4 regions of the Streptomyces sp. NPDC002851 genome follow, and region 3 is predicted to be linked to each of the others. Evidence: riboswitches for the same ligand, from Rfam matches in the RefSeq annotation. Region 3 holds a riboswitch; each other region holds the start of a gene.
The links. A riboswitch is a leader RNA that binds a small molecule or an ion and turns the genes downstream of it on or off. The one in region 3 is predicted to bind cyclic di-AMP.

Region 1: another riboswitch for cyclic di-AMP. It lies ahead of ACWD10_RS03505 (transglycosylase family protein); the one in region 3 lies ahead of ACWD10_RS30555 (transglycosylase SLT domain-containing protein).
Region 2: another riboswitch for cyclic di-AMP. It lies ahead of ACWD10_RS00710 (NlpC/P60 family protein); the one in region 3 lies ahead of ACWD10_RS30555 (transglycosylase SLT domain-containing protein).
Region 4: another riboswitch for cyclic di-AMP. It lies ahead of ACWD10_RS36615 (M23 family metallopeptidase); the one in region 3 lies ahead of ACWD10_RS30555 (transglycosylase SLT domain-containing protein).

Annotation. Positions count from the first base shown of each region.
Region 1 covers NZ_JBSFUT010000002.1:357,156-360,421, forward strand. Annotated here, with positions in the region: gene ACWD10_RS03495 (cytochrome P450 family protein) at 1-504, shown strand, start outside; gene ACWD10_RS03500 (transglycosylase family protein) at 655-1,563, shown strand; cyclic di-AMP (ydaO/yuaA leader) riboswitch at 1,792-1,968, shown strand; gene ACWD10_RS03505 (transglycosylase family protein) at 1,973-2,686, shown strand; gene eno (phosphopyruvate hydratase) at 3,085-3,266, shown strand, end outside.
Region 2 covers NZ_JBSFUT010000001.1:140,804-144,069, reverse strand. Annotated here, with positions in the region: gene pcrA (DNA helicase PcrA) at 1-1,177, opposite strand, end outside; cyclic di-AMP (ydaO/yuaA leader) riboswitch at 1,441-1,641, shown strand; gene ACWD10_RS00710 (NlpC/P60 family protein) at 1,648-2,808, shown strand; gene ACWD10_RS00705 (hypothetical protein) at 2,929-3,266, opposite strand, start outside.
Region 3 covers NZ_JBSFUT010000037.1:30,815-34,080, forward strand. Annotated here, with positions in the region: gene ACWD10_RS30550 (hypothetical protein) at 1-682, opposite strand, end outside; cyclic di-AMP (ydaO/yuaA leader) riboswitch at 1,526-1,690, shown strand; gene ACWD10_RS30555 (transglycosylase SLT domain-containing protein) at 1,693-2,484, shown strand; partial or broken gene ACWD10_RS30560 (transposase) at 2,562-2,666, shown strand; gene ACWD10_RS30565 (hypothetical protein) at 2,920-3,177, opposite strand.
Region 4 covers NZ_JBSFUT010000061.1:18,216-21,481, reverse strand. Annotated here, with positions in the region: gene ACWD10_RS36620 (tyrosine-protein phosphatase) at 304-1,098, opposite strand; cyclic di-AMP (ydaO/yuaA leader) riboswitch at 1,600-1,768, shown strand; gene ACWD10_RS36615 (M23 family metallopeptidase) at 1,773-2,687, shown strand; gene ACWD10_RS36610 (SGNH/GDSL hydrolase family protein) at 2,878-3,266, shown strand, end outside.

The DNA.
Region 1 (3,266 bases), on a different contig from region 3:
ACGACGGTCAATCTGATCGGGAACGGGACCTACCAGCTCCTGCGTCACCCGGACGAGCGCGCGCGGCTTCAGCGGTCGCTCGCCGAAGGGGAGACCGGGCTTCTGGAGACCGGTGTGGAGGAACTGCTCCGGTACGACGGGCCGGTGGAGTTGGCCACCTGGCGGTTCGCCACCGAGGCGCTCCGTATCGGCGGGCAGGACATCGCGCCCGGCGACCCGGTGCTCGTGGTGCTCGCGGCCGCCGACCGGGACCCGGACCGCTTCGACGGGCCGGACACGCTCGACCTGTCCCGACGTGACAATCCCCACCTCGGCTACGGCCACGGCATCCACTACTGCCTGGGTGCGCCGCTCGCCCGCCTGGAGGGCCGGACGGCGCTCGCGACTCTGTTGCGGCGCCTTCCTGACCTGCGGCTCGGGGTCGATCCGGGCGATTTGCGGTGGCGCGGCGGGCTCATCATGCGCGGACTGCGCACGCTGCCCGTGGAGTTCACGCCCCAGTAATGCCGGGTTCCGCTACGCCCCGTTCCTGACGGGCCATCAGTACTGTGACTTTCACGTGATCTCCGCTGTATCGGGTTGTGACTGGCGTTCGACTGTGGCTAGGTTCACTTCCGCTCGACCCGCACCAGCAGTCACGCGAAAGGCAACCGCATGCTCTCCGGGAATGGCCGCCATCGTCGCCCCCGTCAGGCCCCGGCCCTCGTCGTCGCGGCCGGGGTGACAGGTTCGGCCCTCGCCATCCCGCTGCTCGGCGCCACGAGCGCGCACGCCGTCGAGGGTGCCGTCTGGGACCGGCTCGCCGAGTGCGAGAGCGGCGGCGTGTGGAGCGCCAACATGGACAACGGCTACTACGGCGGCCTCCAGTTGACCCAGGCGACCTGGGAGCAGCACGGCGGCCTCGACTACGCGCCGCGCCCCGACCTGGCCAGCCGGAGCCAGCAGATAGCCGTGGCCGAGAAGATCCTCGACGAGCTGGGGCCGGACGCCTGGCCCACCTGCGCCCCGGTCTCGGGGATCGACGAGGGCGAGCCGAACCCGATCGAGACGCTGCTGCCGTCGGAGCCGACCGAGCCGACGGATCCGGCCGGGACTCCTGACGACCCGTCGGCCACGCCGTCGGACGATGCGACGGCGACACCGTCGGGCGATGCCACGCCGAAGCAGGACGATGCGGAGAATCCCGACAATACTGACAACGGTGGCGAAGGCGACAACTCCGAAGCGAGCCCCGAGCCTTCGCCCTCCGAGCCGACCGAGCCGTCTGGGTCGACCGAGCCGTCCGAGCCCTCCGAAGGCTCCGGCCGCCACCGTGGCGATCCCGCCCCCGAGACCCCCGACAGTGACCGCGACGGCGGCTCCGGGCGGCACGCCGACCGCGGTGGTTCCGGGCGCGACGGCGGCAACTACACGGTGCGCGCCGGGGACAGCCTCTGGTCCATCGCCGAGAGCCGGGACGTGGACGGGGGTTGGGCCGCGCTGTACGGCGCGAACGAAGAGGTCGTCGGCGACGACCCGGACCTCATCGTGCCCGGTCAGGTCCTCGATCTGGGCGGAAAGTAGCGGCAGTTGCCGCTCTTGCCGAAGGCCGGGCGAACCCTCCGCTTCGGGCTGAATGTCCGTTATAAAAGACCTTGATCACTCCTGGGCGACTCGTGAGAGATGAGTCTCATCGATCGTGATCGGCTTGGTATTTCAAGGGATCGCATGTTTACGGTCGTGACCGCTCGCCACTGGCGGGCCCCGATGGCCGTCACGCCGAATCCTGCCGGCGGCCACTGGGAACAGTCGTCGCGTAAAGCGCCGTAGGCAGGAGCGGGGGACCCAAGGTTTGTGCCGGGCCCGGCCGTTGAGCAATCAGCGGCCGCGGGGACGGCTTGGGGTGTAGTCGCGCTCAAGGAACGTGACCGGGCAACTCACTTGGCCCGAACCCGACAGCTCACCTCGCAGGCGTCGGTGAGGGGATAACTCCATGCTGTTTTCCGGCAAGGGCAAGCACCGTCGTATGACCAAGGCCGACAAGGCCACCCGCGCGATAGCCGTCGCCGGTGTCGCCGGTGCCGCGGTCGCCGCGCCGCTCGTGACCGCGGGTTCCGCCTCCGCCGCCACCACCTCCGAGTGGGACGCCGTGGCGCAGTGCGAGTCCGGCGGCAACTGGTCGATCAACACCGGCAACGGCTACTACGGCGGCCTCCAGTTCTCGGCCTCCACCTGGTCCGGGTACGGCGGCACGGAGTTCGCGGCCACCGCCGACCAGGCCTCGAAGGACCAGCAGATCCAGATCGCCGAGAAGGTCCTGGCCGGTCAGGGCAAGGGCGCCTGGCCGAACTGCGGCACGGGCCTCTCCAACGCCGCGTACGACGGCGGCGGTTCGCAGCAGAGCGCCCCCGCCGAGCAGAGCGCCCCGGCCGAGCAGGCCGCCCCGCAGCCGGAGCGCAAGGCCGAGCAGCCCGCGTCCCGCGCGCAGGAGCGCCCGGAGCCCGCGAAGAAGACCGTCGAGACCCCGACCGGCAAGAAGGTCAAGAAGGGCGACGGCGAGTACAAGGTGAAGTCCGGAGACACCCTCTCCAAGATCGCCGAGAAGCACGACGTCAAGGGTGGCTGGAAGAAGCTCTTCGAGCTGAACAAGGACGTCATCGACGACGCCGACCTCATCTACCCGGGCCAGCAGCTGCACCTGAAGTAACGCCCGCGGCAGCACGGCCCGCGGGCGCCGAGCCCGCACCATCCCCCCACGCTCCCCGCCCCGGCGCGCGTTCCCCCGTACGCGCCGGGGCGGGGTCATGCCGTACGTCCCGCGAGCCGGAACCGTCCGCTCCGCGATGACCGTTCCGACTGCGGTGCCGACTGCGGTGCTGACTGCCGTTCCGACTGCCGTGCCGATTACCGTCCGGTAGAAATCGGGGCGCTTTGCCCCGGTAAGGCGGCCTTCCGGCCTCTTTTCGTCCCAGCGGACGGGCGGTCGGCTGGCTGAAGGCCCGCGGGCGGTTAGGCTCGTGAGACGCAAGGCAAAGCAAGGTCGGTCGCAATGGCGCGGCCCTCGTGCAAGCACAGCTATGCGTCACATTCCAGAAGGAGATGCTCGTGCCGTCCATCGACGTCGTCGTAGCCCGGGAAATCCTGGACTCCCGAGGCAACCCCACGGTCGAGGTCGAGGTCGGCCTCGACGACGGCAGCACGGGTCGTGCTGCCGTTCCGTCCGGCGCCTCCACCGGCGCCTTCGAGGCCATCGAACTCCGTGACGGTGACCCCAACCGTTACCAGGG
Region 2 (3,266 bases), on a different contig from region 3:
TGGTCGAGCCGTCCCCGGCGTTGGTCCAGAGGTTCTTGGGGCGGCGGCTCTCGTTCCGCTCGATGACCGCGTTGGCGGCGCTCAGGATGGTCTGTGTGGAGCGGTAGTTCTGCTCCAGGAGGATCGTGGTGGCGTCCGGGTAGTCCTCCTCGAACTGGAGGATGTTCCGAATGGTGGCGCCGCGGAACGCGTAGATGGACTGGTCGGCGTCGCCCACGACGCACAGCTCGGCGGGCTCGATGGCCGGGCCGCCGTCGGCCGGGGGCTCGCCGGTGCCGACGAGCTCGCGCACCAGGGCGTACTGGGCGTGGTTGGTGTCCTGGTACTCGTCCACCATCACGTGCCGGAAGCGGCGCCGGTAGTGCTCGGCGACGTCCGGGAACGCCTGGAGGAGGTGGACCGTCGTCATGATCAGGTCGTCGAAGTCGAGGGCGTTGGCCTCGCGCAGGCGCTGCTGGTACATCGCGTACGCCTGGGCGAGGGTCTTCTCAAAGCCGTCGGCGGCCTGGTCGGCGAAGGTCTCCTCGTCGATCAGCTCGTTCTTGAGGTTCGAGACCTTGGCACTGAAGGACTTGGGCGGGAAGCGCTTGGGGTCCAGATCGAGGTCACGGCAGACCAGGGCCATCAGGCGCTTGGAGTCGGCGGCGTCGTAGATCGAGAACGATGAGGTGAAGCCGAGCTTCTTGGACTCGCGGCGCAGGATGCGCACGCACGCGCTGTGGAAGGTCATCACCCACATCGCGTTCGCCCGCGGCCCGACCAGGTCCGCGACGCGCTCCTTCATCTCGCCCGCGGCCTTGTTGGTGAAGGTGATCGCGAGGATTTGCCCGGGATGCACCTTGCGCTCCGCGAGGAGGTGCGCGATGCGGTGGGTGAGCACCCGGGTCTTGCCGGAACCGGCACCGGCCACGATGAGCAGCGGGGAGCCGGAGTGCACGACGGCGGCGCGCTGGTTGTCGTTCAGGCCGTCGAGCAGGGCAGCCGGGTCCACCGCGGGGCGGGCGGCGCCGTCGCGGTAGTAGGCGTCCCGGGCCGCACCGGCCGCGGGCCCGTCGAACCGGCCCTCGAAGAGGTCGTCCGGAATCTCCTCCGGAGCGTGCTCCTCGGGGGGCGGCGGGGGCCCGTCGTCCGAGGGCTTGAGGTCCGCCAGGAAGCTGTCGTCAAAGAGGCTGCTCATCGCCTACCGAGTCTAGGCGGCCCCACTGACAGCCGACCCCGGGTTCGCGAAGAGCGGCTCGGTCACCGGACCTGCGCGCCGTGTTCGGGCAGGCACACAGGGCCACTGTCCGGCCGTCGTTCGGCCACCGCTCCGCCAAGGTCACGCCAAAGTCACGGAAATGTATCGGGCATATCGAACACCAACCTTCACAGCAACCACACGAGTTGCTTATCGTGCTCCACGGGCTGCCCGTCCCCACCTCCGGCGAACCACGCCGGTCCGGGTGGCCTCCGCCGAGTCCGGGGCGTGACAGACAAACCGGAGCCGGGGACCCACTTCCACACCGGGGTGAATCGGTCCCGTACCCAACTACGTAAGTAGTTGGTAACTGCGCAGCAGTTGGTACGGAACCGTAGGGCAGCCTTCCGAACCACCCGCCCGAACCCGACAGCTAACCCGGTAGGCGGTCTACGGAAGGAGCGCCTCCCTTGGCGTCGCACCGCAAGCCGCGCAGCAGGTCCGGTCTCATACGAACGTCGCAGGCCGTCGGCATGACCACGGCCGCCCTGACCTCCGTGGCCCTCCTGTCGCAGAGCGCAAACGCCGCCCCCAAGGCTCCCGGAAAGCCGAAGCCGTCCCTCGAAGAGGTCCAGAAGAAGGTCGACGACCTCTACCGCCAGGCCGGCGTCGCCACCCAGAAGTACAACGCGGCCAAGGAACGTACGGAGAAGCAGCGCGGCCGCGTCGACAAGCTGCTCGACGAGGTGGCCGAGCGCACCGAGAAGCTCAACGAGGCGCGGCGCGCGCTCGGTTCGATCGCCGCCGCCCAGTACCGCAACGGCAGCACGTCGGAGACCGCCAACCTGCTGCTCGCGGACGACCCGCAGGAACTCTTCGACCAGCGCCAGCTGATGAGCCGGCTCGGCAGCCAGCAGAAGAGGGCCGTCGACGACTTCAGGGCCCAGCAGGCCAAGGCCACCGAAAAGCGCGGCGAGGCGAGCAAGAGCCTGGAGTCGCTCACCGAGTCACAATCGTCGCTGCGCCGGACCAAACGGGACGTACAGGCCAAACTCACCGAGGCGCGCGAGCTGCTCTCGAAGCTGACCGCCGAGGAGAAGGCGCGGCTCGCGGCGATCGAGCGCAAGAAGAAGGCGGAGGCCAAGCGGAAGGCCGAGGAGCTGGCCCGCAAGCAGGCCGCCGAGGAGGAGCGCCGACGCGAGGCCGAGGAGAAGGCGCGGCAGGAGCAGGAGGACCAGAACTCCGGGTCCGACGGCTCGACCGGCGGCACGTCCTCGTACGCCGCCATGGCCAACAAGGTGATCAACTTCGCGGAGGGCCAGATCGGCAAGCCGTACGTCTGGGGCGCCACCGGCCCCGACTCGTACGACTGCTCCGGCCTGACCCAGGACGCCTGGGCGTCCGCCGGGATCTCGCTGCCGCGCACCACCTGGGACCAGGTCGAGGTGGGCACCAAGGTGAAGACCGCCGACGCCAAGCCGGGTGACCTGGTCTTCTTCTACGACGACATCAGCCACGTCGGCATCTACATCGGCGGCGGCAAGATGATCCACGCCCCGAAGCCCGGGACGAACGTGCGGACCGAGTCCATCTACTACATGCCGATCCACAGCGTGGTACGCCCGGCGTAGCCCGCGGTCGCGCACATGACTGAGGCCCCGGCCGTGATCGGCTGGGGCCTTTTGTCGTGATCGGCTGGGGCCTCTGTCATACGCCCGGCCGACCCTCAGGTCAGCCAGAGGGTCGGGCCCTCAGGTCCAGAGCGTCGCGATGAAGATGTTCGCGGTGGTCAGCGCACCCACGGCGGCGAACACGCCCTTGTCCACCCGCTCTTCGTCCCGCTTCACATAGACGAGGGCGAGGATCACGATCAACACGGCGAGCTTGACGCCGATCTTGATGTTGTTGACGGACTCCCCGTCCGCCTGGTTCAGGCCGACCAGAGCCACGCCGGTGACCAGCATCGTCAGCGCGCCGTGCAGCATCGCCGGATTGAACCGCGCGGCCCCCTCGCCCATGGCCTTCATCTGGGTGAGAAAGCCGCCCAGAAGCGAGGCGATGCCGATGATGTGCAGCGCGACGAACACGT
Region 3 (3,266 bases):
CGCGCCGGATGCCGAGCGCACGGCGGAAGCGGTCACGGTACGGGGCGGCCGCGCGCAGCCGGTCGTAGCAGGGATCCCCGGCGAGCACCGCCGTGGGGGCCGCTTCGGGGCACCCGGCGCGCAGCCGGTCCAGCTGCTCGGGGTGCGAGAGGACGAGGGCGTCGGCGACGGGGGAGCCGTTGTGAAGCAGCCACTCGGGAGCCGTACCGAAGACAGGCGGGGCGGAGCCGCGACCCGAGGCGAGAGGCGCCCGGTGTCCGGTGTCCGGTGTCCGGTGTCCGGTGTCCGGTGTCGCCAGCCTCTTAGTGTAGCCAACACCGTGTGAGAGCACCACCAACTTCCCCTGAACCAGGTGCAGTTGACCGCCCAGGCTGGCCGACACGGCCAGGTCCACGGGCGTCTCGACGGCCTGTTCCCACGGCAGCACCGGCACCCCGAGCTCCGCGAACAGCTCGGCCACGCCCGCGCGGAACGGTGAGGACTCGGTGCAGGTGGCCAGGAGCTGGACCCGCAGGTCGTCGTGGAACAGCGGGAGTACGTCGAGGAGCCGGGTCGCCGAAGTGACGTTGTGCACCACGAGCAGCACCCGGCGGCACCGCCCACGCGTGGCCCAGCGCGCGGCGTCGTACCCGACCGGAACACGTATCCACCCGTCCTGGTCCCGCCCCCGCTCCGCTGCCACCGTCCGCCCCCACACTTGCCTCGCCGCACCTATGACCGGCCACGATAACCAACGGGGGCGGGGCGGGGCGGCGCGGTGGGGGCGCCGGGTGTGCGGTGGGTCGGGCGCGGGTGAGCTTGGGCAGCTCGATGGCCGGGCACCCCGAGATCCTCGGCGCCAGCGAGTCGAAGCCGTTCTGCACGCGCTCAACGTTCTGGACGGTGCACTCGATGTTGTGCACGCCGTTGAGCTTGTCGCCCATGATCAGGGCGCCGAACGGGTCGTCGGCTGTGCTGCCCGGGGCGCAGGTTGTCGACGAAGACGTACCAGCTGTCGATCTTCTTGTTGTGCCACTTCCCCGGGCGGGACGCCTAAGGGCTGCGGGGGGCCTCCGTCGGTCCGTGCTGTCGGGCAGGGCCACCCGAGCGGGAGGGCCGGGTACGGCCGGTGGGACATTTATGGCGACATGCCCGTTTCTCTGCGAAGGGCGATCTCTGCGGGATGTCCGGCTTCGCACAGAGAAGTCACTTCTTGCCGTTATTGATGGCTTGCATAACTGGCTGTCTGCATTAAGGAGAGACGTGTGGAATGGTGTGCCCCGATATGCCTTTGAGTCGCATTCCAACCTGCAGGCCGTTCAGTTAAATGAGTCACACCGGCAGATGTGGCCTCGGAGAGCCGCTGAGCGCACTTCCGTTCTGCGCAAAGAGAGTTGGCTCTTTTGATCAAAGGGGGCAAGGGGTTCTGGTGGCCAAGGGCGGGCCTCATTCATTCGCTATCTGAATTCGTGTCTTGTTCCGTCCGGACTTTCTCGCCTAACGTCACCGTCAATCCGGATGGAACGCCGAATCCTGCCGCTGTCCGGAAAACCTCACGCCTACTCACTAACCCACGGCAGGAGCGGGGGACCCAGGTAAGTCGCCGATCCGGATTCCGGAACGGCTCGGGGTGAAGCCGCATACGCAGTGCGGCCGGACATCTCCCGTCCGAACCCGACAGCTCACCTCGTAGGCGACGGAGAGGAATTCGTCATGCCCGCAAAGGGAAAGCACCGCCGCCCCAAGTCCAGCTCGCTCACCCGGAGCATCGCCGCCGCAGGCACGGGCGGGGCCGCGCTCGTTCTCCCGGTGCTCGGCGCGACCGCCGCCGGCGCGGCGCCGTCCAGCACGGCCGGCACGGCCAGCACGTCCAGTACGGCCGCCAAGCCCGCCGCGACACCGAAGACCTATGTCGTCGCCGCGGGCGATTCCCTCTCCGCGATCGCCCAAGAGCACTCCCTCAGCGGCGGCTGGAAGAAGCTGTACAAGGACAACCGCAGCGCCGTTGGCGACAACCCGCGGCTGATCCACCCCGGTCTCAAGCTGACCCTCGGCAAGAAGGCCTCGGCCGAGCCCGCGAAGAAGCCAGCCGCCGCCAGGGAGTCCGCCGAGCGGGCGGATCGCTCCGAGCGCAAGAACTTGCCCGCAGCCGAGCCCGCCGCCGCCCCGGCGAAGAAGTCCTACACCAACGACCTGGACGGCTGGATCAAGGAGTCGCTCGACATCATGGCCCAGCACGGCATCCCCGGCACCTACGAGGGCATTTACCGCAACGTCATGCGAGAGTCCTCCGGCAACCCGATGGCCATCAACAACTGGGACTCCAACGCTGCCGCCGGAACCCCGTCCAAGGGGCTCCTGCAGGTCATCGCCCCCACGTTCGAGGCCTACCACGTGCCTGACACGCCGTTCGACAGCTTCGACCCGGTCGCCAACATCACCGCCGCCTGTAACTACGCGGCCGACAAGTACGGCTCGATCGACAATGTGAACGGCCCGTACTAGACCGCATCCCGTCTCGTCCGCTGTGAGCCCCGGCGCGCCAAGTGTCCGGGGCTCAGGCCTGTCTGAGGCCGCGACATTCAATCGCCGGGCACCACGAGTTCCTCGGAATGATGGTCGGCGAGGGCGAATCGAAGCCGTTCTGGTCGAAGGTTCTGCGCTCGCTGCGGACCCGGGGTGAGGAAGAGTGGAGACCCTGCCCTCCCTGGCCGAGGTGTCGTACTACGGGGCGTTCCAGTTGACGTTCGGCGGATCCGACGAGGGCAGCATCCGGTGGCTGTCGAGCGGTTCGAGATCAAAAACCCGGATCGCCTGTGTACGGCACTGCTCAGCGAATTCCTCCGGATAAACAACACCACGCGAGAACACGCGAATCCAGACTGGAGTACTAGCGCACGGGCCCGACCCCGCCAGGCCCCACGCCGCCGATGAACTGCTTCACGCCCGCTCCAGCTTCAGCAGGTGGTGTTCCATGGACTCACCGGCCGGTGCGCAGGTGGGCGAGCCGGGTTCGTGGGCGAAGAACCGCAGGCCGTGGCGGGAGACCTTCGCGTGCATCGGATGCGCGCACTCGGGGCAGGCCATGGCGACGCGGCGGCGGGCGCGGTGGACGGCCTCCCACGCCCAGCCGCAACCGAGGTCGAGCTGTGTGGCGTCGAGCCGCCCGCGGTCGTCGTGCTGTGCGGTGAACCCCACCGTCTCCTCCGGATCAGAAGCGGATGCGGCCGAACTGCGCGGTCGGGCCCGTCACTTGGGAGGTGGACCACAGCACGCTGCCATCACCG
Region 4 (3,266 bases), on a different contig from region 3:
TCAAACGCCGGACGGGCTGAGTTGATGCCCCACCCGCAGGACACCGTCGGACGAAGATCCGTAAGGACCTACCGCCAGGCGGGCGCCCCCGGCCGGGGCATGCAGGCCCTGCGGGTCAAGGGGCGGCTGTGGCTGCGCCTCGGGGACGCGGAACACGTGCCCCGCCCGCAGTCCACCGCACCACCCTCAACCGAGGCGCTTCGCGCCACCCCCTGGTCCAGCGCGACAAGGGAGCGGGGTCTGGGGGGCGCAGCCCCCAGGAGCGGTCAGCCGGCCGACGGTGCGGATACGTGATCCGGAAGATCAGTCGAGCAGGTTCGCGCGGAGCCGCTCGCGTAGCTCGGGCGTGAGGCCGAGGCCCTCGGCGAGATACCGCTCGACGCTGCCCCAGTTCTCCTCGATCGCGCCGAAGCCCGCCCTCAGGTACTCGGCGCGGGCGTCGAACATCGGCCGGAGCAGCTCCGCGGCCTCCTCGGGCATGGCCTCATTGGGGTTGCCGCGGTGCATCTTGTAGCGGCGGTGGGCCGCGTTGGACTCCAGGTAGTCGGCCTCGATGGCGTCGCGCTCCACGCCGACCGCGAGCAGGGTCACGGCGATCGACAGACCGGCCCGGTCCTTACCGGCCGCGCAGTGCATCAGGGCCGGGACGCTGTCCTCGGCGAGCGCGCGCAGGACCTGGCTGTGCTCGGTGGTGCGGTGGGTGATGATCGCGCGGTACGAGGCGGTCATCCGTCCGGCCGCCTTGCCGTCGGCGAGCGCAACGCGCAACTCGGACATATTGCCGTCGCGGACCATCTTCCAGAACTCGGCGCCGTCGGCCGGGTCGGAGAGCGGCAGGTTCACATTGCGTACGCCGGGGAGTTCGACGTCCGGCCCTTCGAGCTTCTGGTCGGCGGAGTTACGGAAGTCGAAGATGGTGTGCAGGCCGAGCGAGGTGAGGAACGCCGCGTCCTCGGCGGTGGCGTGTGCCAGATGGCCGCTGCGGAAGAGCCGACCCACCCGTACCCGACGGCCGTCCACGGTCGGCAGTCCGCCCACGTCACGGAAGTTGCGCACCCCGGTCAGCTCGGGCTCTGTCGACGGGACCTGCTGCGTCACGGGGGCTCCTCCCGGTCGTTCGCCGACGGCGTTCGTCGGCTGGGGTGCGCGGTCGCGCCCGCGAAGGGCGCGCGCCCTTGACCATACGACATGGATTCCTACGGTAATCCACGGCTGTGCGGCGTGAGATGGGCCGCCGGATGCCCGCACGGCCATCCGGGCTTACGCCCGCTTGTGTCGCACTGTGAGCTGTATGCCCGATTCGAATGCTTCGTCTCGTCTATGCGGATTAGCAGTATTAGCGCCAACTGGCCCTGGAATAAGGGGCTGTGGCCCTGTCGCGTGAGCAGGGTCATAAAGGTGACGGTGCGTGGCGATCTTCGCGGGCGGAATTCCCCGGGTATGGCGTTGGTAAAGCGCATTTCTCCACGGAGTGTGACCGCAATTCCGGGAAAGGATCACCGGCGTTCTGCGGCGGGGGAATTGATTGCTTGTGGCCGCGCTCATTGCTCGATTACGGTCGCCGACGTCCGGGCGGACGCCCAATCCTGCCGCCGTCCGGATTTCCCCACACCCACCCGTGCACGGCAGGAGCGGGGGACCCATCGGTAAGACGCCGTTTCCGGTCCGCCCGGAGCGGCTTGGGGTGAAGTCGCGTGGTTCCGACTACGCGGCCGGGCAACTCCAGCCCGAACCCGACAGCTCACCTCGCAGGCGCCGGAGAGGAATTCGTCATGCCCGCGAAGGGTAAGCACCGCCGTCCCAAGTCCCTGCGGATAGGCCGCGGTTTCGCCGCCGCGGGTACGGGTGGCGCAGCGCTCGCGCTGCCGCTGTTCGGCGCCACCGCGCACGCCGCCGCCCCGGCCGCGGCCCCCGCCGCGCCGTCCGCCGTCCAGTCCGCCCCCGCCGCCGCGCAGAAGGCCCCCGCCAAGTACACCGTGGTGGCCGGGGACTACCTTGCCAAGATCGCCGACGAGAAGAACGTCGAAGGCGGTTGGAAGCAGCTCTACAAGGAGAACCGCAAGGTCGTCGGCGACGACCCGGCGCTGATTCATCCCGGCATGAAGCTGACGCTCGACGCGCCCGCGAAGGCCGACGCCAGGCCCGAGAGCAAGCCCAAGCCCGAGAGCAAGCCCAAGCCCGAGAGCAAGCCCAAGGCCAAGACCTCCGCCGAGGCCGAGCCCGAGGCCGACGCCAAGTCCGGTGCCAACGAGGCCTCTCCGGCCGCCGCCGCGCCCGCCGCCGGTGGCTTCTCCGCCCCCGTCGAGGGCCCGATCTCCACCGCGTACCGCACCGCGGGCGCCATGTGGTCCAGCGGCTACCACACCGGTACGGACTTCGTCGTCCCGACCGGCACGCCCATCAAGTCCATCGGCGACGGCACCGTCGTCTCCGCCGGGTGGAGCGGCTCGTACGGCAACGAGGTCGTCGTCCAGCACGCCGACGGGCACTACTCGCAGTACGCCCACATGACGTCCCTGGACGTCTCCAGCGGACAGACCGTCAGCGGCGGCCAGCAGATCGGTCTCTCCGGTTCCACCGGCAACTCCACCGGTCCGCACCTGCACTTCGAGGTCCGCACCGGCCCGGGCTACGGCTCCGACGTCGACCCGGTGGCCTACCTGCGGTCGCACGGCGTCGCGCTCTGACGCTCCTTCGGCGGGCGGACGCGCTCTTTCTGCGGGCGGACGGAACCGGAACTCCGGTGCCGTCCGCCCGTTTTGCGCTATTCCCGCTTGGGGGAGTCTTTACCGGTGGCCTATCTCACCCGTAGTCAACCCCCTGGGACCGCTTATTACGGTGGCGTAGGTCACGTACGAAGGTGAAGGATGTCCCGACGTGGCAGACGATTCGACTCCTTTCATCCGCAGTGACTCCACCGGGCCGGGCCAGTTCGTGTCGTACGCGGCGATCGGCGACAGCTTCACCGAGGGGGTCGGCGACCCCGGCCCCGACGGTGCCTTCGTCGGCTGGGCGGACCGCCTCGCCGTACTGCTCGCCGACCGGCACCCCGAGCACACCTTCCAGTACGCCAACCTCGCCGTGCGCGGCAAGCTGCTCGACCAGATCGTGGCCGACCAGGTCCCGCAGGCCCGGCGGCTCGCCCCCGACCTGGTGAGCCTCTGCGCCGGCGGTAACGACATCATCCGGCCCGGCTCCGACCCCGACGACGTCGCGGAGCGGTTCGAGCGGGCCGTCGCCGACCTCGCGGAGGCGGCCGGGACCGT